DNA from 3 places in the Streptomyces sp. Je 1-4 4N24 genome. Region 2 is predicted to be linked to each of the others. Evidence: predicted binding sites of a transcription regulator. Region 2 holds the regulator's gene; each other region holds the start of a gene.
The links. Region 2 encodes HrcA, which represses chaperone genes, less so after heat shock. Its sites were predicted from a motif close to TTNGCACTCNGNNNNNCNGAGTGCNAA; they were not measured.
Positions count from the first base shown of each region.

Region 1: a site for HrcA is predicted at 4,699-4,725, ahead of groL (chaperonin GroEL). Genes of this name have one in related genera too.
Region 3: a site for HrcA is predicted at 6,673-6,699, ahead of groES (co-chaperone GroES). Genes of this name have one in related genera too.

Region 1 is NZ_CP110836.1:3,736,036-3,743,820, forward strand. Features, by position in the region: gene SLV14N_RS15925 (FG-GAP-like repeat-containing protein) at 601-2,076, opposite strand; gene SLV14N_RS15930 (hypothetical protein) at 2,315-2,623, shown strand; gene groL (chaperonin GroEL) at 2,947-4,572, opposite strand; gene SLV14N_RS15940 (cold-shock protein) at 4,887-5,090, opposite strand; gene SLV14N_RS15945 (MoaD/ThiS family protein) at 5,514-5,792, opposite strand; gene thrC (threonine synthase) at 5,871-7,154, opposite strand; SAM riboswitch class I at 7,172-7,332, opposite strand; gene SLV14N_RS15955 (glucosyl-3-phosphoglycerate synthase) at 7,505-7,785, shown strand, end outside.
Region 2 is NZ_CP110836.1:6,180,186-6,187,970, reverse strand. Features, by position in the region: gene SLV14N_RS26935 (16S rRNA (uracil(1498)-N(3))-methyltransferase) at 198-941, opposite strand; gene SLV14N_RS26930 (nitronate monooxygenase) at 938-2,026, opposite strand; gene dnaJ (molecular chaperone DnaJ) at 2,123-3,259, opposite strand; gene hrcA (heat-inducible transcriptional repressor HrcA) at 3,260-4,276, opposite strand; gene SLV14N_RS26915 (MBL fold metallo-hydrolase) at 4,471-5,205, shown strand; gene SLV14N_RS26910 (DUF3097 domain-containing protein) at 5,359-6,192, shown strand; gene SLV14N_RS26905 (Uma2 family endonuclease) at 6,170-6,739, opposite strand; gene hemW (radical SAM family heme chaperone HemW) at 6,847-7,785, opposite strand, start outside.
Region 3 is NZ_CP110836.1:5,248,911-5,256,695, reverse strand. Features, by position in the region: gene SLV14N_RS23115 (WhiB family transcriptional regulator) at 1-126, shown strand, start outside; gene SLV14N_RS23110 (LysR family transcriptional regulator) at 345-1,256, opposite strand; gene SLV14N_RS23105 (MOSC domain-containing protein) at 1,409-2,074, shown strand; gene SLV14N_RS23100 (SDR family oxidoreductase) at 2,208-2,981, shown strand; gene SLV14N_RS23095 (hydroxyacid dehydrogenase) at 3,274-4,293, shown strand; gene groL (chaperonin GroEL) at 4,460-6,082, opposite strand; gene groES (co-chaperone GroES) at 6,218-6,526, opposite strand; gene SLV14N_RS23080 (FtsW/RodA/SpoVE family cell cycle protein) at 7,058-7,785, shown strand, end outside.

The DNA of each region.
Region 1 (7,785 bases), 2.4 Mb from region 2:
CACATCCAGTGACGGCAGACAAAAGCTACTGACGGGGCATCAACAGTTGGAAAGATGAGAGGGAAACGAAGTCTCCTCCGTGGAAAGCAGATCCGGCCGCTTCTTCAGTCCGCCGCTCAGGGAAATCACTGGGCGAACTCGGACACGCCTCCCCCCGGACGACTACCGACACAACGTCGAGCAGGGCTTCCGGCAGCAACAACGGGCCTGGCGGGCCGGCCGTAAGCCCCCAGTAGCCCCGAAGACCTGCCGCCCGAACTCAACTTCGCGGGAAATCCAGCCCCTGGAGAAGACCTCCCCCAACCCTCCTACCCCCGACCCCGGAATTTCCCTCTCAGTTGGATAAGCAGCGCGCCACATCGAGCTTTTCACCCCACCCCACCCCACCCCACCCCACCCCGTCACCGTCACCGAATTCGAAGTGGCGATCCCTGAGATCAGCGCACCTGCTTTGGGCGCCCTGATGCCGACCTCATAAACGCCGCCCGGCAGAGCCACCCCCAACTCAAATCCGCACCCGTAAAAGCATCCGTACGAGGCAATCCAGTCAGCGATAGGCAGCTGACAACCGACGCCATCGCTCATCCAACATGCCGCCCCTTACCCCGCCATGATGCTGCCCAACTGCGGGGCGCCCGCGGTGGAGATGCCAGCTGCGGGCGGGGAGAGGAAGCGGGAGCCGGTGGTGGTGAGGCGGGTGCCGTCCGAGGGGAGGGTGGTGAGTGCGCCGTTGCCGCCGTCCTCGTAGATGGCGCCCACGGTCAGGTCGGCCTTCTTGTCGCCGTTGAGGTCGGAGAGGAAGACCTCGCCGCCGAAGAGGTCGTCCTTCTCGTTGGCGCCGGGGACGCCCGGGGTGTTCTGGTGGAAGTACTGGATGTGGTGCGCGGTGTCGATACCGGAGCGGGAGCCGCGCAGCACGGTCACCGCACCGGCCTTGCTCGCACCGTCGAGGGTCTCGTACGCGGCACCGATGGCAAGATCCTGCAGGCCGTCGCCGTTGATGTCGCCGAGGGTGACCTCGAAGCCGAACTTGTCGCCCTTCTCGGAGCTGCCGGGTATCGCGCCGGACTCCTGGGTGATGGTGTCGGTGAGGTCCACGCGCGGACCGCCCGCCGAACCGCGGATGACAGTGACCTTGCCGCCCTTGGTACTGCCGGGGATCCCGTCGTCGAAGGTCATACCGGTGACGAGGTCGCCGAAGCCGTCGCCGTTGACATCGCCGATGGCGGTGATGAAGCCGCCGGGCAGGCGCGTCACGCGGGCGCCGGAGAGGCCGGCCGGGGTGCCGGGCAGGTAGTAATTGGTGCTGAAGTGGGGCTCTTTCCGGTCGTAGGCGCTGACGACCAGGTCGGTGTAGCCCTGCCCGGTGACCTCACCGGAGGTCAGCTGGAGAATGCCGTTGGTGGCCTCGCCGATGATGGGCAGGGCGAGGGCCGTGTGGGCGCCGGGCTTCGCGGCCTTGCTGATACCGCCCTTGAAGACGTGCAGCGTGGCGGAGGAGGTGCCGACCGCCAGGTCGTCCTTGCCGTCGCGGTCGAAATCGCCGGCGGCCAGCGCGGCGCCGAAGCGGTCGTGCTTGGTGGGGGCCGGGTCGGCGAGCGTGGCGCTGCCCTTTCCGGAGAGGCCGCCGGATGCGCCCCACAGGATCTGGAGGGTGCCGCCGTCGGCGTCGCCCGCGACATCCTCGTGCGGGGCCGCGACGGCGAGGTCGGCGAAGCCGTCGGAGTTGAAGTCACCGGCGGCGAGGCTGCCGCCGAAGAGGTCGCCGGCCTCGGCCGCGCCGGGCACGCCCGGGGAGTTCTGGCTCACCGTGGTGTGCCGGGAGGCGTCCACGCCGTGCGCCGAACCGTAGAGCACGGTGACGGCACCGGCGGACTTCTTCCCGTCGACGGTCGCGGCCGGCGCGGCCACGGCGAGATCGCGGTAGCCGTCGCCGTTGAAGTCGCCCTGGCGGCCGTTGGCGGCCGGCGCGGCGCGGTCCGCGGCGGAGGCGGTGCCGGTGGCGGCCGTCAGCAACCCGGCCGCCAGCGCGGTCGCGGCCGCCGTGGCCAGGGTCGTACGGAGGTGCTTGGGCATGCGGGACTCTCCTGCTGCCTGCGGGATGCGCGGGGCAACCCGGCTGAATGAGGGGCCGGACCGCCGTGGGCCGCAGGAGGTGTTCTCCCCGTGCCCGTACGGCAGTTGGCGCCCAAGAGACCTGTGAGGCACGGGGAGGGTTGTAGTGAAGTGGTGACCGTGGCGTGAAGTAGAGGTGTGGGTGGCGGGGCGCGGCCGGGCCGGTTTCCGTACCGGCGGGGCGCAGTAGGGTCGGCGCATGGGGATCCGATTACGCCGCCCGTGGCGCGCCCGGCTGCTCGTGGCGGGCACCGCCCTCGTACTCGCCGCCGCCGGGGTGACGCTGCTGCTCCGGGGCGAGGCGCCACCGCCGTACGTGCCGCCGCAGCCGTCCGGGCCGCACGTCCCCCAGGTGGTCCAGTTCGCCTACGAGAGCACGCTGGACGTGGATCTCGACCCCCCGCCGGGACCGGCCACCCTGGTCGGCGCCGTCCTGCTGGCGGTGAGCGGGGGCCTGTGCGTCGGGGGCTGCTTCATCCGTCGCAAGGGCCGGGCGCGGCACCCCTGATCGCGCTTCCCCTCGCGCCCCGCGCGCAACGGATTCGGATTCCGTTCCCCCGTGAAGGTGCTCAGCCGCCGACCGGCCATCGGCCCCGACCGCCCCCGTACGAACCGTGGTTCGCATGGGCATGGCCCCTCTACGGCCTGCCCCCCGGGCCGGCGCGGTAAATCCCGTACGCCGCCCGGCGGAGACGATGCGGGCACGCCCGACGGAGACGGCACGGGCCACCCGGAAAAACGCCGCCGGGGCGGCACCCCTGGGAAGAGGGTGCCGCCCCGACGTACGTGTGGACGTGTGATCCGGGAGGATCAGCGTTCCGATCCAGAGGATCAGAAGTCCATGTCACCGCCCGGCATGCCGCCCGGAGCGCCCGCCGCGGCGGCCTTCTCCGGCTTGTCGGCGATGACGGCCTCGGTGGTGAGGAAGAGCGCCGCGATGGAGGCGGCGTTCTGCAGCGCGGAGCGGGTGACCTTGGCGGGGTCGATGATGCCTTCGGCGATCATGTCGACGTACTCGCCGGTCGCGGCGTTCAGACCGTGGCCGACGGCCAGGTTGCGCACCTTCTCCACCACGACGCCGCCCTCAAGGCCGCCGTTGACGGAGATCTGCTTGAGCGGGGCCTCCAGGGCGAGCTTCACGGCGTTGGCGCCGGTCGCCTCGTCACCGTCGAGGTCCAGCTTCTCGAAGACCGAGGAAGCCTGGAGCAGGGCGACGCCACCACCGGCGACGATGCCCTCCTCGACGGCCGCCTTCGCGTTGCGAACGGCGTCCTCGATGCGGTGCTTGCGCTCCTTGAGCTCGACCTCGGTGGCGGCACCGGCCTTGATGACGGCCACGCCGCCGGCCAGCTTCGCCAGACGCTCCTGGAGCTTCTCGCGGTCGTAGTCCGAGTCGCTGTTCTCGATCTCGGCACGGATCTGGTTGACGCGGCCCTGGACCTGCTCGCTGTCGCCGGCACCGTCGACGATGGTGGTCTCGTCCTTGGTGATGACGACCTTGCGGGCGCGGCCGAGCAGTTCGAGACCGGCGTTCTCCAGCTTGAGGCCGACCTCCTCGGAGATGACGGTGCCACCGGTGAGGATGGCGATGTCGCCGAGCATGGCCTTGCGGCGGTCACCGAAGCCCGGGGCCTTGACGGCGACGGACTTGAAGGTGCCACGGATCTTGTTGACGACCAGGGTCGACAGGGCCTCGCCCTCGACGTCCTCGGCGATGATCAGCAGCGGCTTGCCGGACTGCATGACCTTCTCCAGGAGCGGCAGCAGGTCCTTCACGCTGCCGATCTTGGAGTTGACGATGAGGATGTAGGGGTCGTCGAGCGACGCCTCCATACGCTCCATGTCGGTGGCGAAGTACGCCGAGATGTAGCCCTTGTCGAAGCGCATACCCTCGGTGAGCTCCAGCTCCAGACCGAAGGTCTGGGACTCCTCGACGGTGATGACGCCTTCCTTGCCGACCTTGTCCATGGCCTCGGCGATCAGCTCGCCGATCTGGGTGTCAGCGGCGGAGATGGAGGCGGTCGAAGCGATCTGCTCCTTGGTCTCCACGTCCTTGGCCTGCTCCAGCAGGGCGGCGGAGACGGCCTCGACGGCACGCTCGATACCGCGCTTGAGGGCCATCGGGTTGGCGCCGGCGGCGACGTTGCGCAGGCCCTCGCGGACCAGAGCCTGGGCCAGGACGGTCGCGGTCGTCGTGCCGTCACCGGCGACGTCGTCCGTCTTCTTCGCGACCTCCTTGACCAGCTCGGCGCCGATCTTCTCGTACGGGTCCTCGAGCTCGATCTCCTTGGCGATGGAAACACCATCGTTGGTGATCGTGGGGGCGCCCCACTTCTTCTCGAGGACGACGTTGCGGCCCTTGGGGCCGAGGGTGACCTTGACGGCGTCGGCGAGCTGGTTCATCCCGCGCTCGAGACCGCGCCGTGCCTCCTCGTCGAACGCGATGATCTTGGCCATGTGAAGTGGTCCTCCCGGACTGGGGTGGATTGCTCCGGACCGCGCTGGCGCCCGCGACGGACGACCTGCAGACCTGTGTGGTTCCTTGCCCCACGCGGTCTGCGGGCCTCACCGACCCGGTCCTTCTTGTCACTCTCACTGGGAGAGTGCTAACGCCAATGATTAGCACTCGTGGGGTGCGAGTGCAAGCGCCCGGAGGGCGCCCCGCCCACCCGGCTGACAACAGAAGGCGGCCGACCGGGGGGGCGCACAGTCGAAGGCCCGTACCCCCCTCAGGGGTACGGGCCTTCCTCACGCAGCAGTTGGTCGGCGCCTCAGCCGGCCACCCGGACCATGTCCGCCTGCGGCCCCTTCTGGCCCTGCGAGATCTCGAACTCGACTCGCTGACCCTCCTCAAGGGTGCGGTAGCCGTCCATCTGGATCGCGCTGTAGTGGACGAAAACATCCGCACCACCGTCGACCGCGATGAAGCCGTACCCCTTCTCCGCGTTGAACCACTTGACGGTGCCCTGAGCCATGCCTAACTCCCCTATTACTGGCCCTTGCGCAGGACCGCACTCCGCGGACCCGGGTCAGACCTCACCCCGCGAAAGGCCCGTGGGGTGTGCGCCGGAACGCGTCGACCGCCGCTGAATGTATCTGCACAGATGCCCAGAGCAACAGGTCAATCGGACGAGAAATCTGGCGCCGGAGAATCGGCAATATGCGGCGAAATCCTGGTTCTCCAGGGCAAGTCGGGCCGGGCATAGCGCACCTAGGCGACAAATACCGCCCACACTTTGGACACAACTGACCGCGAACACATATGCGTTCGGCACGCTCACGGTGATATCCGGAGGGGGATCACCCCAATGGTATCTCCTTTCACAACACGGAATTGCCCCGTCCGCTTTCTGGCGGACGGGGCAATTCCGGTCATGCAGGAGAAGAGTTGGCGCAAATCAGCAGCCGCCGGCCACGGCCGGGATGATCGAGATGCCGGCGCCGTCCGGGGTGGGCGTCTCCAGGCCCTGCTCGAAGCGCACATCGTCGTCGTTGACGTACACGTTCACGAAGCGGCGCAGCTTGCCGGCGTCGTCCAGCACACGGGCCGCGATGCCCTGGTGGTTCTGCTCCAGGTCGGCGATCACCTCGGAGAGGGTCGCGCCCTCGGCGGGGACCTCGGCCTGGCCACCGGTGTACGTGCGGAGGATGGTGGGGATGCGGACCTTGACGCTCATGGTTCTGCCTTCCAGGGGTACGGGGTACGAGTTCGGGGGGCTGGGGCGCGGCCTCGTCCACCGGACGGGCCGTCGGCCTCAGCTGTCCAGGCCGGCCGCGCGGAACGCGTCCAGGTTCGGACGGATCGTGGCCGTGGGCCCGGAGGTCGGGGCGACCGCGTCGAGTGTCTTGAGGCCGTCACCGGTGTTCAGGACGACGGTGGTCAGGGACGGGTCGAGCAGACCGTCCTCGATCAGCTTCTTGGTCACGCCGACGGTCACTCCGCCCGCGGTCTCCGCGAAGATCCCTTCCGTCCTGGCCAGCAGCTTGATCGCGTCGACCACCTGCTCGTCGTTGACATCCTCCACGGCACCGCCCGTACGGCGCGCGATGTCGAGCACATACGGCCCGTCGGCCGGGTTGCCGATCGCCAGCGACTTGGCGATGGTGTTCGGCTTCTGCGGGCGCACGACCTCATGTCCGGCCTTGAAGGCCGTGGACACCGGCGAGCAGCCCTCCGCCTGGGCGCCGAAGATCTTGTACGGCTTGTCCTCGACCAGGCCGAGGGCGATCAGCTCCTTGAGCCCCTTGTCGATCTTCGTGAGCTGGGAGCCGGACGCGATCGGGATGACGATCTGGTCCGGGAGCCGCCAGCCCAGCTGCTCGCAGATCTCGTAGGCGAGCGTCTTGGAACCCTCGCCGTAGTACGGCCGCAGATTGACGTTGACGAAGCCCCAGCCCTCGCCCAGCGGGTCGCCGATGAGCTCCGAGCAGAAGCGGTTGACGTCGTCGTAGTTGCCCTCGATGCCGACCAGGTCACCGCCGTAGACCGCAGCCATGACGACCTTGCCGGCCTCCAGGTCGTGCGGGATGAACACACAGGACTTGAAACCGGCCCGGCTGGCCGCGGCGCCGACCGCACCGGCGAGGTTGCCGGTGGAGGAGCAGGAGAGGGTGGTGAAGCCGAAGGCGCGGGCTGCCTCGACGGCGATCGCCACGACGCGGTCCTTGAAGGAGTGCGTCGGGTTGCCCGAGTCGTCCTTCACGTACAGCCCGCCGGTGACGCCCAGCTCGGCGGCGAGCCGGTCGGCCTGGACGAGCTTGGTGAAGCCGGGGTTCAGGTTGGGCTTGTCGGCCACGTCGGTGGGGACGGGCAGCAGCGGGGCGTAGCGCCAGATGTTGTTCGGACCGGCCTCGATCTGCTTCCGCAGGCTCTCCGGGTCGCCGCTCGGCAGGTCGTACGCGACTTCGAGCGGCCCGAAACATTCCTGGCACGCGAAGATCGGGCCGAGCGCGAAGCGCTGTCCGCACTCGCGGCAGGACAGGGCGGCGGCGGGACCCAGAGCGACGGTGGGGGTGTTTTCGGTGACTTGCACAGCCATGGAGGCGAGGCCCTTTCTCCTCATCTTCCTCGCGACGAATCTCGCCACGAGACGGATTTGGCACCTTCCCTAGCCGGGAGCCTCACGCGCGCTGGACATGAGCGTCCTGGCGGCAAGACCGGCTGGAGGGTTGCCGGGGCTTCAACGGGCCGTATCCCTCTGCCCCTCTGGATGAGCGGTATGGCGCTGGGCCGAAACCCAGGCGTTTGTGGCGCGGCGACCCCGACATGCGACGGTCATCCGCGTTGTTCAAGACTGTAACCGAAGGCACTGACAGTTGAGATAGTCGTCCGAACCGCGAGATGGATCACACAGACCGCCGATCGGGCGGCGACCGAGGAGTCGTAGACGTGCTGGAAGAGGTGGAGGGCTGGCTGAGCAGCCACTCCTGGTCCGCCGCGGACCGCCCGCTGGGGCAGCTGCTGGAGGCTAAGCGCCAGACGGGTCGTACGGTCAGCGTCGTACTGCCCGCGCTCGACGAGGAGGCCACCGTCGGGGCGATCGTGTCAGTGATCCGCGCCGAGCTGATGACCGACACGGTCCCGCTCGTCGATGAGCTGGTGGTGCTGGACTCCGGCTCCACCGACCGCACCGCCGAGGTCGCGGCGGCGGCCGGCGCCCGGGTCGTGTC
Region 2 (7,785 bases):
TGGGGCGGGGCCGAAGGCAAAGCGCAGCGGACCGGCCCGCCGCCAGGCGCAACGGCGAGCAACACCCACGGCGGGACGGCCGACAACGTGGGCCGAAGGCAAAGCGCAACGCACGGCGGGGGCACCGCGCAGCGGGCCACAAACGGCGAGCAACACCCACGGCGGGTCAGACAAAAACGTGGGCCCGAGGCAAAGCCTCAGCTCCACCGCCCCGTCCGCCCCAGCAGCAGCGCGGTGGCCGCGGTGCCTGCCGTGGAGGTGCGCAGGACGGTCGTCCCCAGGCGGTACGGCTTGGCGCCGGCCTCGGCGAAGGTGGTGAGCTCCTCCGGGGAGACACCGCCTTCCGGGCCGACGACCAGCACGATCCGTCCCTCGGCGGGGAGTTCGGCCGTTGCGAGCGGCGTGCTGCCCTCCTCGTGGAGGACGGCCGCGAAGTCGGCGTCGGCGAGCAGCGCGGCCACCTGCTTGGTCGTCAGCGGGTCCGCGACCTCGGGGAAGGTCAGCCGGCGCGACTGCTTGCCCGCCTCGCGGGCGGTGGCGCGCCATTTGCCCAGCGCCTTGGCGGCCCGCTCACCCTTCCACTGGGTGACGCAACGCGCCGCGGGCCAGGGCACGATGGCGTCCACCCCGGTCTCGGTCATCGTCTCGACGGCCAGCTCACCGCGGTCCCCCTTGGGGAGTGCCTGGACGACGGTGATCGTGGGGCGGGGCGGGTCCTCGGTGCGCAGCTCGGCGACCGCGACGGTGAGCCTGTCCTTGCCCTCGACGGCGGTGACCGTGCCGTACGCGCCGGTGCCGTGCCCGTCCGTCAGCACGACCTCCTCGCCGGCCCGCAGCCGGCGCACCGAGACCGCGTGCCGGCCCTCGGGACCGTCCAGGGTCAGCGTGCCGCCGGCCCGTGCACCCGCGAGGGACTCGACGAGGAAGACCGGCGCGGTCATGAGGCACTGCCGGTGGCGGGAAAGTTCAACGTGGCGCGTGCCGCGTCCAGTTCGGCCGCCAGCACCTCCACCAGCTGCCGGGCGGGCAGCTCCCGCGCCAGCCGGTGCCCCTGCCCCGCCCACAGGTTCATGCCCTGGGCGTCGCCCGCCTTGGCCGCGGCCTTGCGCACGGTGGAGGTGAGGTAGTGGACGGCCGGGTAGGCGGCCGGTGCGTACGGGCCGTGCTCGCGCATGAAGCGGTTGACCAGCCCGCGGGCCGGCCGCCCGGAGAACGCCCGGGTCAACTCCGTATGCGTGAACAGGGGGTTGGTCAGGGCCTGCTTGTGCAGCGGGTTGGCGCCCGACTCGGGGGTGGCGAGGAAGGCGGTGCCCAGCTGCGCCATGCTCGCTCCGGCGGCCAGCACCGCCGCGATCTGCGCCCCGCGCATCAGCCCGCCCGCGGCGATCATCGGAATCTGCACGGCCTCCCGGACCTGGCCGAGCGCCGCCAGCAGCCCCAGCCCCGCGCCGGTCCCGTCCGCATGCGGATCGTCCCGGTGGGTGCCCTGGTGGCCGCCGGCCTCCACGCCCTGCACACACACCGCGTCCGCACCCGACCACTGCGCGGCCTGCGCCTCGGCAGCGGTGGTGACCGTGACGACGGTGTACGTACCGACCTTGGCGAACGCGTCCAGGACGGCGCGCGAGGGGCAGCCGAAGGTGAAGGACACCACCGGCACCGGGTCCTCGCGCAGTATCGCGAGCTTGGCCTCGTAGCCGTCGTCGATGGGCCCGTCGGTGTCACCGAGATCGGTCTCGTACCAGGTGACCTCGCCGGCGAGCTGTTCGCGGTAGACCTCGACGACGGAGCCGTCGGCCAGGGAGGGCTGCGGCATGAAGAGGTTGACGCCGAAGGGCCGGTCGGTCAGCGACCGCAGCTGTTTGATCTCCTGGTACATGCCGTCGGCGGTTTTGTAGCCGGCGGCGAGGAAGCCGAGACCGCCGGCGCCGCAGACGGCGGCGGCCAGCTCGGGTCCGGAGCCGCCTCCCGCCATCGGGGCCTGCACGATCGGGTAGCGGCAGAGATCGGTCAGTGCAGTGGGCATGAGCACATCGTGTCACGCCCACCCCCTCGCTCCGAACCGGGGAGGCGGCTGCCGCGGGGGTCCGCGGCAGCTCCGCGGACCCCGGGCCGACCTGGGCTATCGCCCGTTGAACGCATCCTTCAGACGCGAGAACAACCCCTGCTGCCCCGGCTGGAACTGCCCCGTGGGCCGCTCCTCGCCGCGGAGCTTGGCCAGCCGCCGCAGCACCTCCTCCTGCTCGGGGTCGAGCTTGGAAGGTGTCTGTACCTCGACATGGACGATGAGGTCGCCGCGGCCACCGCCGCGCAGATGGGTCACACCGCGCTGGTGCAGCGGGATCGACTGGCCGGACTGGGTACCGGGCCGGACATCGATCTCCTCCACCCCGTCCAGCGTCTCCAGCGGGCACTTCGTGCCCAGCGCCGCCGCTGTCATCGGGATGGTGACCGTGCAGTGCAGATCGTCGCCGCGCCGCTGGAAGACCGCGTGCGGCAGCTCGTGGATCTCCACGTAGAGGTCGCCGGCGGGGCCGCCGCCGGGGCCGACCTCACCCTCGCCCGCGAGCTGGATGCGGGTGCCGTTGTCGACACCGGCCGGGATCTTGACGGTCAGCGTGCGGCGGGAGCGGATACGTCCGTCGCCCGCGCACTCGTGGCACGGCGTCGGGACGACCGTGCCGAAGCCCTGGCACTGCGGGCAGGGCCGCGAGGTCATGACCTGGCCCAGGAACGACCGGGTGACCTGCGAGACCTCACCGCGGCCGCGGCACATGTCACAGGTCTGCGCCGAGGTGCCCGGCGCCGCGCCCTCACCGCTGCACGTCGTACAGACGACGGCGGTGTCGACCTGGATGTCCTTGGTCGTGCCGAAGGCCGCTTCGTTCAGCTCGACATCGAGCCGGATCATGGCGTCCTGGCCACGGCGGGTGCGCGAGCGCGGCCCGCGCTGCGACGCGGTGCCGAAGAACGCGTCCATGATGTCGGAGAAGTTGCCGAAGCCCGCGCCGAAGCCGCCCGCGCCCTGGCCGCCGCCCGCCTGCGAGAGGGGGTCGCCGCCGAGGTCGTAGACCTGCTTCTTCTGCGGATCCGAGAGGACCTCGTAAGCGGCGTTGATCTCCTTGAACCGCTCCTGGGTCTTGGGATCCGGGTTCACATCCGGGTGCAGCTCGCGCGCCAGCCGGCGGAAGGCCTTCTTGATCTGGTCCTGCGAGGCGTCACGGCCGATGCCGAGGACCGAGTAGTAATCCGTGGCCACTTACGACTCCGCGAGGATTTGTCCGACGTAACGTGCCACTGCGCGTACCGCTCCCATCGTTCCGGGGTAGTCCATGCGGGTCGGTCCGACCACGCCGAGTTTGGCGACTGCCTCGTCGCCCGAACCGTAGCCGACCGTGACGACCGATGTGGACGCCAGGCCTTCGTGGGCATTCTCATGCCCGATGCGTACGGTCATGCCCGAGTCCTTGGCCTCGCCGAGCAGCTTGAGCATCACCACATGCTCCTCAAGTGCCTCCAGCACCGGCCGGATGGTCAGCGGGAAATCGTGCCCGAAGCGCGTGAGATTGGCGGTACCGCCGATCATCAGCCGCTCTTCGGTCTCCTCCACCAAAGTCTCCAGCAACACCGACAGCACTGTCGAGACCGTGCCGCGGTCGTCCTGCTCGAAGGACTCCGGGAGATCCTGCACCAACTGCGGCACATCCGCGAACCGGCGCCCCACGACCCGGCTGTTGAGCCGGGCCCGCAGATCCGCCAGCGAGGTCTCGCCGAACGGTGCCTGGCAGTCGATCAGCCGCTGCTCGACCCGCCCGGTGTCCGTGATCAGCACCAGCATCAGCCGGGCCGGGGCCAGCGCCAGCAGCTCGACGTGCCGGACGGTGGACCGGGTCAGGGACGGGTACTGCACGACCGCGACCTGCCGGGTCAGCTGCGCCAGCAGCCGGACCGTGCGGCCCACCACGTCGTCGAGATCGACGGCGCCGTCCAGGAAATTCTGGATCGCCCGCCGCTCCGGGCTGGACAGCGGCTTCACACCGGCCAGCTTGTCGACGAACAGGCGGTAGCCCTTGTCGGTCGGGATCCGCCCGGCACTCGTGTGCGGCTGGGCGATGAAGCCCTCGTCCTCCAGGACCGCCATGTCGTTGCGGACGGTGGCCGGGGAGACGCCGAGCTGATGGCGTTCGGTGAGGGCCTTGGAGCCGACCGGCTCCTCCGTCCCCACATAGTCCTGGACGATGGCGCGCAGCACTTCGAGCCTGCGTTCACTGAGCATCCCGCGCACCTCCTGTCCGGCCGTCCGCCGTATCGACTCTCCTGGCACTCACACGGGCCGAGTGCCAGACCCGGAGCCAGTGTACGGCCGAGTAGCACGCACACGGCAAGGGCAGCCGCGCACGGCACCCGCCCGATGACCGTGTTCGGCCGATCTGTCGGGCAACGCTATCGCGATGGCGCTAGCGTCTCGGTATGCACACTGCTTGGGAAGAGGCCGGTTGGGAACAGCTCGGTGACGGTGTCGCCAGACGCCGTATGCCGGGGTGGGACGAGACGATCGGGGTGATCGCGGGAACCACCGGCGTCATGATCGTCGACACCGGCGCGACCCTGCGCGACGGCGCGGATCTGCGGCGTGCGATCCGCGGGGTGCTGGGCCGCGGAGTGACGCATGTCGCGCTCACCCACCCGCATTTCGATCATGTGCTGGGCACCGCCGCCTTCGCGGGCGTCGAGGTCTTCGGCGCGGCCGGGCTGGGCGAGCTGCTGCGCCGCGGCAAGGACGTACTGCGGCACGACGCGATGCGGCACGGCGTCGGCCGGGACGCCGCCGCCGAGGCCGCCGATCTGCTGGTCGCCCCGCACCACCACGTCCACGACCAGCTGACCGTGGAGCTCGGCGACCGGCAGGTGCTGCTCGCCAACGTCGGCCCCGGTCACACGGCCCACGATCTGGCGGTCCTGGTACCGGGCCGGGGAGGGTCCCCGGAGATCGTCTTCTGCGGCGATCTGGTCGAGGAGTCCGGCGAACCCCAGGCGGGCCCGGACGCGCTGCCGCAGCGGTGGCCCGGCGCACTGGACCGGCTGCTGGCCCTCGGCGGCGAGGACGCACGGTATGTGCCCGGCCACGGCGCCGTGGTGGACGCCCGCTTCGTCCGCGCCCAACGGGACGCCCTCGCCGCCCGCTTCGGCGTCGCCCCCTCCTGACCACCGCCCGCTCACCCACGGACAGGCCCCCATGCAGAGCAGGCGCTACGGCCCCGATCGCACCCCGCCCTGACTGCACCCCCCCGGGGGGGGCGCCCCCCGGCCCCCCGCCGGCCGAAACACCGACCACCCGCAGAGAACAGGCCCCACCCGATGCAGAACAGGCACTACAGCCCCGACCTCACCCCGTCCTGGAAGAAGCAGCGGCCCGCACCCGAGGTGCCCGCAGAGCCCGATCTGGTCGTCGAGGAGGTCACCTCGGGTTTCTGCGGCGCCGTGATCCGCTGCGAGAAGACGGCGCAGGGCCCGACGGTCACCCTGGAGGACCGCTTCGGCAAGCACCGCGTCTTTCCCATGGAACCGCGCGGCTTCCTCCTGGAGGGCAAGGTGGTCACGCTCGTACGCCCCCAGGGCGCGCCGGCGCAGAGCGGCCCCGCACGAACGGCCTCGGGCTCTCTCGCCGTGCCCGGCGCCCGCGCACGGGTCGCCCGCGCCGGGCGCATCTATGTGGAGGGCCGGCACGACGCCGAGCTGGTGGAGCGGGTGTGGGGCGACGACCTGCGCATCGAGGGCGTCGTCGTGGAGTACCTGGAGGGCATCGACGACCTGCCGGCGATCGTCCGCGGCTTCTCCCCCGGCCCGGACGCCCGCCTCGGCGTCCTCGTCGACCATCTCGTGCCCGGCTCGAAGGAGTCCCGTATCGCGGCCGGGGTGACCGGTGCCCATGCGCTGGTGGTGGGCCACCCGTACATCGACGTCTGGGAGGCGGTGAAGCCGTCCTCGGTCGGCATCCCCGCCTGGCCGTCCGTCCCGCACGGCCAGGACTGGAAGACGGGCGTGTGCCGGGCCCTGGGCTGGCCGGAGAACACCGGGGCCGCCTGGCAGCGGATCCTGTCCTGCGTGCGGTCCTACAAGGACCTGGAGCCGGCGCTGCTGGGGAGGGTGGAGGAGCTGATCGACTTCGTTACGGGCGGCGGTGACGTGTGACGGCAGGAAGGGTTCCGAACCGGGAGGTGTCCAGCTTGATGCCGAGGGTGTCGACGCGGAGAGGAACACCGAACGAGACGGTGCGCTGAACCTCGTAGTCGGCGTCCTCTCCCGCGCCGTCCGGTTCCGTCAGCAGTACACAGCGGGCGTCATACGGGTCGACGATCAGATACGCGGGGATTCTCCCTGCGGCGTAGATGGAGCGCTTCAGGCCGTAGTCGCGGTCGGCGCTGCGCAGGGAAACCACCTCGAGCAGCAGCGTCACGTCCGAAGCGGGTACGAGCCATCCGGAACCCTGGCACCTTCCGCGCTCCATCACCACGAGGTCGGGCTGCGGCTTGCTGACCTCCCCCGGGATCGAGAGATGCTGTGTCGCGAATCTTTGCCAGCGGTCGTGCGGAATCTGGCCCGTCACCTCGCTGACGATCCTGTTGTGGGCGATGTCCGTCCCGCCGGTCAGCAGAATCTCCCGGCGCAGGAGCTCCGCCCGGAGCCCTTCTGGAGGCTCGAACTCCGCGAAGTACTCCTCGATGCACTGATCGTGCACTATGGCCAACCGCCCAACTGTCCCTGCCTGCCGATGTGTTGCCTGCAGCCTAGGGACAGCGATGCCCGGTGGGCCGGGTCTCGGGGTGAGATCCCTCAGCCGAGTGATCAGTCCACCAGATCCCGCACCACCGCGTCCGCCAGCAGCCGCCCCCGGAGGGTCAGCACGGCACGGCCGCGCTCGTAGGGAGACGGCTCCAGGAGGCCGTCGGCCAGCGCACGTGCCGCCGCCCGCGCTCCCGCCGGGGCCAGGATGTCCAGCGGGCAGCCGTCCGCCAGCCGCAGTTCCAGGAGGATGCGTTCGACCCGGCGGTCCTCGTCCGACAGGATCTCCCGGCCGGCGCCCGGGGAGCGGCCCTCGCCGAGGGCCTGGGCGTAGGCGCCGGGGTGTTTGACGTTCCACCAGCGGACGCCGCCGACGTGGCTGTGGGCGCCGGGGCCGGCGCCCCACCAGTCGGCGCCGGTCCAGTAGAGCTCGTTGTGGCGGCAGCGGGCGGCGTCGGTGGTGGCCCAGTTGGAGACCTCGTACCAGGTGAAACCTGCCGCGGCGAGGCGTTCGTCGGCGATGAGGTAGCGGTCGGCGTGCACGTCGTCGTCGGTCATCGGGACCTCGCCGCGGCGGATCCGGCGGGCCAGCTGGGTGCCCTCCTCGACGATCAGGGCGTAGGCGGAGACATGGTCGGGGCCGGCGCCGACCACGGCGTCGAGGGAGGCGCGCCAGTCGTCGTCGGTCTCGCCCGGGGTGCCGTAGATCAGATCGAGGTTGACGTGCTCGAAGCCGGCCGCGCGGGCCTCGGCGACACAGGCCTCGGGGCGGCCCGGGGTGTGCGTACGGTCGAGGATCTTCAGGACGTGCTGCCGGGCGCTCTGCATGCCGAAGGAGACCCGGTTGAAGCCGCCCGCCAGCAGCTCGTCGAGGTAGCGGGGGTCGACGGACTCCGGGTTGGCCTCGGTGGTGATCTCCGCGCCCGGCGCGAGGCCGAATTCCTCGCGGATCGCGGCCAGCATCGTGCCGAGGTCGGCGGCGGGCAGCAGGGTCGGGGTGCC
Region 3 (7,785 bases), 930 kb from region 2:
CGTGAGCCCTACGGGGTGTGGGGCGGCCTGACGGAGGACGAACGCGAGGAACTCATGGGCCGGGCCCGGCACCGGCTGGTCCCCGCCTCCTCCATGACCGGTCACGCGGGGATCTCCGGCGCCTGACCTTCGGGGGCGGATCGCTCCTGAAGAAACGTTCCTGCATGGCGGCACGGCTGCCCGCCTGCAGGGCTCCGGCGGGCCATTGCCGCCGTGAGCGAGGGGTTCGGTGCGGCCGTTGTCCCCGGCCGCCTCGGTGCGGCCGTAGTTCCCGGCCGCTGCGGTGCGGCCGTAGTTCCCGGCCGCTGCGGTGCGGCCGTAGTTCCCGGCCGCTGCGGTGCGGCTCAGCGCCTGGCCGCGTCCACCAGCTGGTTGAGCGTCGCCGCGACGGCGGGGACCTGTGCCAGGTCCGGCAGCGTGAGCGCGACGATCTCGCGGTGCACGGCAGGCTCCAGACGTACCGCCGTGGCTCCCTTGGGGCGCACCGACGCCAGCGTGAGCTCGGGCAGCGCGGCGACCCCCAGGCCGGCGCCGACCAGGCCGATGACCGCCGGATAGTCGTCCGTCGCGAAGTCGATACGCGGGGTGAAGCCCGCGCTCTCACAGACCTCCACGAGATGCCGGCGGCAGCGGGGACAGCCCGCGATCCACGCTTCGTCGGCCAGCTCGGCGAAGCGCGCGGCACCCGCCTTCGCCAGCCGGTGGCCGGCCGGCACCAGCCCGACCAGCCGGTCCGCCAGGATCGGGCGCACCACCAGGTCGTCCCACTCCGCCCCGGCCGCCGGGTCCGCACCGCGCACCTCGGGATAGCGGAAGGCCAGTGCGATCTCGCAGTCACCGTTGCGCAGCATCTCGATCGAGCGTGGCGGCTCGGCCTCGACCAGCGAGACCCGGGTACCCGGATGCGCGGCGCGCATCGTCGCCAGGGCGGTCGGCACCAGCGTCGAGCTGCCGGAGGGGAACGACACCAGCCGCACCCGTCCCGCGCGCAGGCCCGCGATGGCGGCGATCTCCTCCTCGGCGGCGGTGAGCCCGGCCAGGATGCCGACGGCGTGCCGTACGAGTGCCTCGCCCGCCTGGGTCAGCCGCATCTCGCGGCCCGCGCGGACCAGCAGCGGGGTGCCGGCGGACTGTTCCAGCGCCTTCATCTGCTGGCTGACGGCCGGTTGGGTACAGCCCAGCTCCCGCGCGGCGGCGGAGAACGAGCCGGTCCTGGCCACGGCGCGCAGCACACGGAGATGACGGGCCTCGATCATGCTTCGAGCATAAGCGCGTCTTGGGTCGATCGTGAAAAATCGAGACGTTGCTTTTGGGACGCATGGCCGGCGTGGATCAATGGGACGCATGAGCTGGGTAGACGCCGAGAAAGCGGGCCCGGACCACGCCCGACCGAACAACGGAGCACCATATGAAGCTGCTGAGCGTGAATCTCGGGCGGCCCGCCCCGTCCCGGCACACCGATGCCGAGGGCGGTACCGGCATCGACAAACGCCCCGTGGACGGCCCGGTGACGGTCACCGCCCCGGGGCCCAAGGGCGTCGGAGGCAGCGGACTGACCGGCGACGCGGTGGTCGACCTGCGCCATCACGGCGGCGACGACCAGGCCGTCTACGCCTATGCACGGGAGGATCTGGACGACTGGCAGCGGGAGCTGGGCCGCGAGCTGGCCAACGGGGCCTTCGGCGAGAACCTCACCACGTCGGGTGTGGAGGTCACCGGCGCCCGTATCGGCGAGCGCTGGCGGGTCGGCCCGCAGCTGTTGCTGGAGGTGAGCTCACCGCGGATCCCGTGCCGGACGTTCCACGGGTGGATCGGCGAGCGCGGCTGGATCAGGCGGTTCACCCAGGCCGGGGTGCCCGGTGCGTATCTGCGGGTGATCGAGCCGGGCGAGATCCGCGCCGGGGACGCCGTCGAGGTGGTGCACCGCCCCGATCACGAGGTGACGATCGGGCTGATGTTCCGGGCCCTGACCACCCGGCGGGAGCTGCTGCCGCGACTGCTGGAGGCGGGTGCCGCGCTTCCCGAGGAGGCGCGGCGGAAGGCGTCGAAGCATGCGGAGCGGGCGAGGGGTTGAGCCGCCTTCCGGACCGGGCGGGGCGGGCTCCCGGGGCGGTGGGCGCGGGGTGTGCCGCCGGTGGTCCGTGGGGCGGCCGCGCCGCCGGGGGTTGGGGCTCGGGCGTCGTGCCCGGGGCGGATAGCGTGCCCGTATGACGACTGCATTGATCACGGGAGCGACGGCGGGCATCGGGGCGGCGTTCGCCCGGCGGCTCGCGAGTGACGGCCACAGCGTGGTGCTGGTGGCGCGCGACGAGAAGCGACTGCATGAGCAGGCCACCGAGTTGCACGACCGGCACGGCATCGAGGCGGAGGTGCTGAGCGCCGATCTGGCCACCGAGGAGGGCATCGCCGCCGTCGAGGCCCGGCTCGCGGACACCAGGCACCCGGTGGACATGCTGGTGAACAACGCCGGCTTCGGCAACAAGGGCGAGTACCTCGAAGTCCCCATGGCCGACGAGCTGACGATGCTCAAGGTGCACTGTGAGGCGGTGCTGCGGCTGACCACGGCCGGGGTGCGCGGGATGCGGGACCGGCGCCGGGGTGCGGTGGTCAATGTGGCGTCGGTGGCGGCGTTCGTGCCGCGCGGCACCTACGGCGCGAGCAAGGCGTGGGTCGTGCAGTTCACCCAGGGCGCGGCGCGCGATCTGGCGGGGAGCGGCGTGCGGTTGATGGCGCTGTGCCCGGGGTTCGTACGGACCGAGTTCCACCAGCGCGCCGGGATGGGGACGGACAACATCCCCGGGTGGATGTGGCTGGACGCGGACAAGCTGGTCGACGCCGCGATGAAGGACCTGACGCGGGGGAAGTCGCTCTCCATTCCCGACCCGCGGTACAAGGCGCTGATGGGCGCCGTGAAGCTGGCGCCCCGTGGCGTGCTGAGCGGGCTGACGTCCCGTACCGGCCGGAAGTACGGGCCCCGCTGACGCCTGGTCACTTCGCCTCTTGCCGGGTGCGGTGCCGTGGTGGTGCCATGGCCGTGGCGTGCGGGGCGGGGCTGTGGGGTGCGGGAAAGCCGGCGCCCCCACAGGCCCGTCCCGGCGAAACGGCACAGGACACGCAACGACGCGCATCGACGGGAAGGGACGGGAAGCGACGGGAAGCGACGGGAAGGGACGGGAAGGGACGGGACGGCGACGAGCGCCGACGCGCCCCGGCGAAGGAGGTCCGTTGAGCACGAGGCACCCCACCTCCGACAGTCCCCCCGGGCCTGGGGGAATGCCGCCGGTCCGGCCCAGCGTGCTGCTGTCGATGGGCCCGGGTGTCGCCGAGCGGCTCCTGGACGGCCGCCACCACACCCGCCTCGCGGCCCTCGCCCGTACCGACCCGAGCCTCGTCGCCCACGATCTGGCCGACCCCGCCCCCGGGATCGCCGCCGCCCTCGCCGACGCCGAGGTGCTGCTCACCTGCTGGGGCGCACCGCCCCTGACCGGCCGGGTCCTGGCCGCGGCCCCCCGGCTGCGGGCCGTCGTCCACGCGGCCGGATCGGTCAAGCACCACCTCACCGACGCCTGCTGGGACCGCGGTATCGCCGTCACCTCGGCCGCCGCCGCCAACGCCCTCCCGGTCGCCGAGTACACCCTCGCCGCGGTTCTCTTCGCCAACAAGCGCGTCCTGCACTCCGCCCACCGCTACCGCGGCCTGCGGGCACCCCATGACTGGCCGCACGAACTCGCCGGGGCCGGCAACTACCGCCGCACCGTCGGCGTCATCGGCGCCTCCCGCATCGGCCGTCGCGTCATCGAGCTGCTGCGCCCGTTCGACCTGCGCGTCCTGTTGTACGACCCGTACGTGGACACCGCCGAGGCCGCCCGGCTCGGCGTGACCACGGTCCCCCTCGACGCCCTCTGCGCCGAGAGCGACATCGTCACGGTGCACGCCCCGCAGCTGCCCGCCACCCGCCATCTGCTCGGCGCCCGCGAACTGGGCCTGATGCCCGACGGCGCGACCCTGATCAACACCGCCCGCGGCTCGCTGGTCGACGGGACGGCCCTGCTCCCCGAGCTGGTGACCGGCCGGCTGCATGCCGTCCTCGATGTGACCGAGCCCGAACTCCCGCCCCCCGGCTCGCCGTTGTACGACCTGCCGAACGTGCTGCTGACCCCGCATGTGGCGGGGTCGCTGGGCACCGAACTCCACCGACTGGCCGACCACGCCCTCGACGAACTCGAACGCTACGGCCAGGGCCGTCCGTTCCTCACCCCCGTACGGCCGGAGGATCTGCACCGCTCGGCATGAGTCGGGCAGACCCCTGCCCGGCGCGGGTGGGTGCCGTACTCCCGTCCCCGCCGGAAAACCCGAAGACCCGGCCCCCGCAGCAGCGGGAACCGGGTCTCAGGTGAAGCAGGCCGATGAAACGCGTCAGCCGGGGCGACGGCTCACATCAGCGAGCGCGGCGCTCAGGTCAGTGCGCGTGGCCGTGACCGTGACCGGCCTCCGGCTCCTCCTCCGCGGGCTTCTCGACGACCAGGGTCTCGGTCGTCAGGAGCAGCGAAGCGATCGACGCGGCGTTCTCCAGGGCGGAGCGGGTGACCTTGACCGGGTCGATGACGCCGGCCTTGACCAGGTCGCCGTACTCGCCGGTGGCGGCGTTGAAGCCGTTGCCCTTGTCCTGCTCGGCGACCTTCGCGGTGATGACGTAGCCCTCGAGGCCGGCGTTCTCCGCGATCCAGCGCAGCGGCTCGACGACGGCGCGGCGGACGACGGCGACACCGGTGGCCTCGTCACCCTCCTTGCCGAGGGAGCCCTCCAGCACCTTGCCGGCGTGGACCAGCGCGGAGCCACCACCGGAGACGATGCCCTCCTCGACCGCGGCGCGGGTCGCGGAGATGGCGTCCTCCAGACGGTGCTTCTTCTCCTTGAGCTCGACCTCGGTGGCCGCACCCACGCGGATGACGCAGACGCCACCGGCGAGCTTGGCGAGGCGCTCTTGGAGCTTCTCGCGGTCCCAGTCCGAGTCGGTGGTCTCGATCTCGGCCTTGATCTGGGCCACCCGGCCGGTGACGTCCTCGGCCTTGCCGCCACCGTCGACGATGGTGGTGTCGTCCTTGGTGACGGTCACGCGGCGGGCGGTGCCGAGCACGTCCAGACCGGCCTGGTCGAGCTTGAGGCCGACCTCCTCGGCGATGACGGTGGCACCGGTGAGGGTGGCCATGTCGCCGAGCATCGCCTTGCGGCGGTCACCGAAGCCGGGGGCCTTGACGGCCACGGCGTTGAAGGTGCCACGGATCTTGTTGACGACGAGGGTCGACAGGGCCTCGCCCTCGACGTCCTCGGCGATGATCAGCAGCGGCTTGGAGGCACCGGCCTGGATGACCTTCTCCAGCAGCGGCAGCAGGTCCTGGATCGAGGCGATCTTGCCCTGGTGGATCAGGATGTACGGGTCCTCGAGGACGGCCTCCATCCGCTCCTGGTCGGTGACCATGTACGGCGAGAGGTAGCCCTTGTCGAAGGCCATGCCCTCGGTGAAGTCCAGCTCCAGACCGAAGGTGTTGGACTCCTCGACGGTGATGACACCGTCCTTGCCGACCTTGTCCATCGCCTCGGCGATGAGCTCGCCGACCTGCTTGTCCTGCGCGGACAGGCCGGCCACGGCGGCGATGTCGGACTTGTCGTCGATCGGACGGGCGGTCGCGAGGAGCTCGTCGGACACGGCCTTGACGGCGGCGTCGATGCCCTTCTTCAGGGCGGCGGGGGAGGCGCCGGCGGCGACGTTGCGCAGACCCTCGCGGACCAGCGCCTGGGCCAGCACGGTGGCGGTGGTGGTGCCGTCACCCGCGATGTCGTTGGTCTTGGTCGCCACCTCCTTGACGAGCTGGGCGCCCAGGTTCTCGTACGGGTCGTCGACCTCGACCTCACGCGCGATGGTGACACCGTCGTTGGTGATCGTCGGCGCGCCGAACTTCTTGTCGATGACGACGTTGCGGCCCTTGGGGCCGATCGTCACCTTGACGGTGTCGGCAAGCTTGTTGACGCCGCGCTCAAGGGCGCGACGGGCGTCCTCGTCGAACTTCAGGATCTTCGCCATCGGTTGCTTCAAGTCCTCTCATTGCGATCCTCGGCCACGGCGTGGGGACCGCTGTCGCTCAAACGAACTGCGCCCCTGCCCCGGGTTGTTTAGACGCGGGAACCAGGGGCGCAGATCACAGCAAAACTGGGTGACTTACTTCTCGACGATCGCGAGAACGTCGCGAGCCGAGAGAACGAGGTAGTCCTCGTTGTTGTACTTCACCTCGGTGCCGCCGTACTTGCTGTAGAGCACGACGTCGCCGACCTTCACGTCGAGCTCGACGCGCTTGCCGTCCTCGACCCGGCCCGGGCCCACGGCCAGGACGACGCCCTCCTGGGGCTTCTCCTTGGCGGTGTCCGGAATGACCAGGCCCGAGGCCGTGGTCTGCTCGGCGTCGAGCGGCTGGACCACAATGCGGTCCTCAAGCGGCTTGATGGCAACCTTGGAGCTGGTGGTCGTCACGATCCGACCTCCCCCTTCGGAGATCTCACGGGGTTAACTGTCTGAGGTGGCGACCAGGTGGATCCGTCGTCGCGGGTGCCGGACCTGCCCGTCGCTGTGTCTGGCACTCCCCACTGGAGAGTGCCAACGCTGAGACTATGACGCGGTTAGCACTCGGTCAAGCGGAGTGCCAGCGCGGCGGGGGGCTCTTCCCCCGCCGCGGTTGACCGGCCGTACGGAGCCGGGGGTGGCGGCCGTACGGAGCCGGGGTTCCGCGGCCGCCCGCATTCGGCGATCATGGGCATCCCTCGCGGGGGCGGGGCGGGTGACGAGGCATCCATCGGGCAGCTTCCCGCCAAATCGGACACACCTACTCCTGGCCTCGCAACCACGCCACCGGCTGCCTCGTCTACCTCCCCGACTGCCGGGCCGACGAACCGGACCCGTTCCCGGCCGGCCGGCGGCCTCGACGAATGGCGGAGGAATCCCGTGTGTGCAGCGACCAGAGTTCCCCGGAGGGCCAGGGTCCCGGAGAGCGATGTCGAACGCACCATGACGTTTGCCGCGCTGGCCCAGGCACCGGACCGGCGGAGAACCGAGGCACGGCTGCTCGCCCTCGTCGTCCTGATCGCGGTCTTCGGCTACACCTACACCGGTCTGTCGATGAGCGGCCGACTGCCCGGCGGGCTGGCCGTCTTCACCGTCACCATGCTGCTCATGGCGCTGCTCCCGCATCTGGTCCTGCGCCGCTTCGCGCCCCGGGCCGATCCGCTGATCCTGCCGGTGGCCACCCTGCTGACCGGGATCGGGCTGGTGCTGCTGCACCGCCTGGACATCACCTATGCGCAGACGCCCCGGCTGAAGACCGCCGCGGCGGCCAACGGCCAGCTGGTGTGGACGGCGATCGGAGTGGCGGTCTGCATCGCCATCCTCCTGATACTGCGCGACCACCGCATCCTGCAGCGCTACATCTATCTGACGATGGTGATCGCACTGGTGCTGCTGATGGCACCGGCCTTCTTCGGCGCCGATATGTACGGCGCCAAGCGCTGGATCCTGCTGGGGCCCCTGTCGCTGCAGCCCGGTGAGTTCGTGAAGATCATGATCTCGGTGTTCTTCGCGGGCTATCTCACCGTCAACCGCGATGCGCTGGCGCTGGCCGGACGCCGCGCCCTGGGCATCCAGCTGCCCCCGGGGCGGCAGCTCGCACCGATCTTCACGATCTGGGCGATCAGCCTGCTGGTGCTGATCTTCGAACGGGACCTCGGCACTTCGCTGAT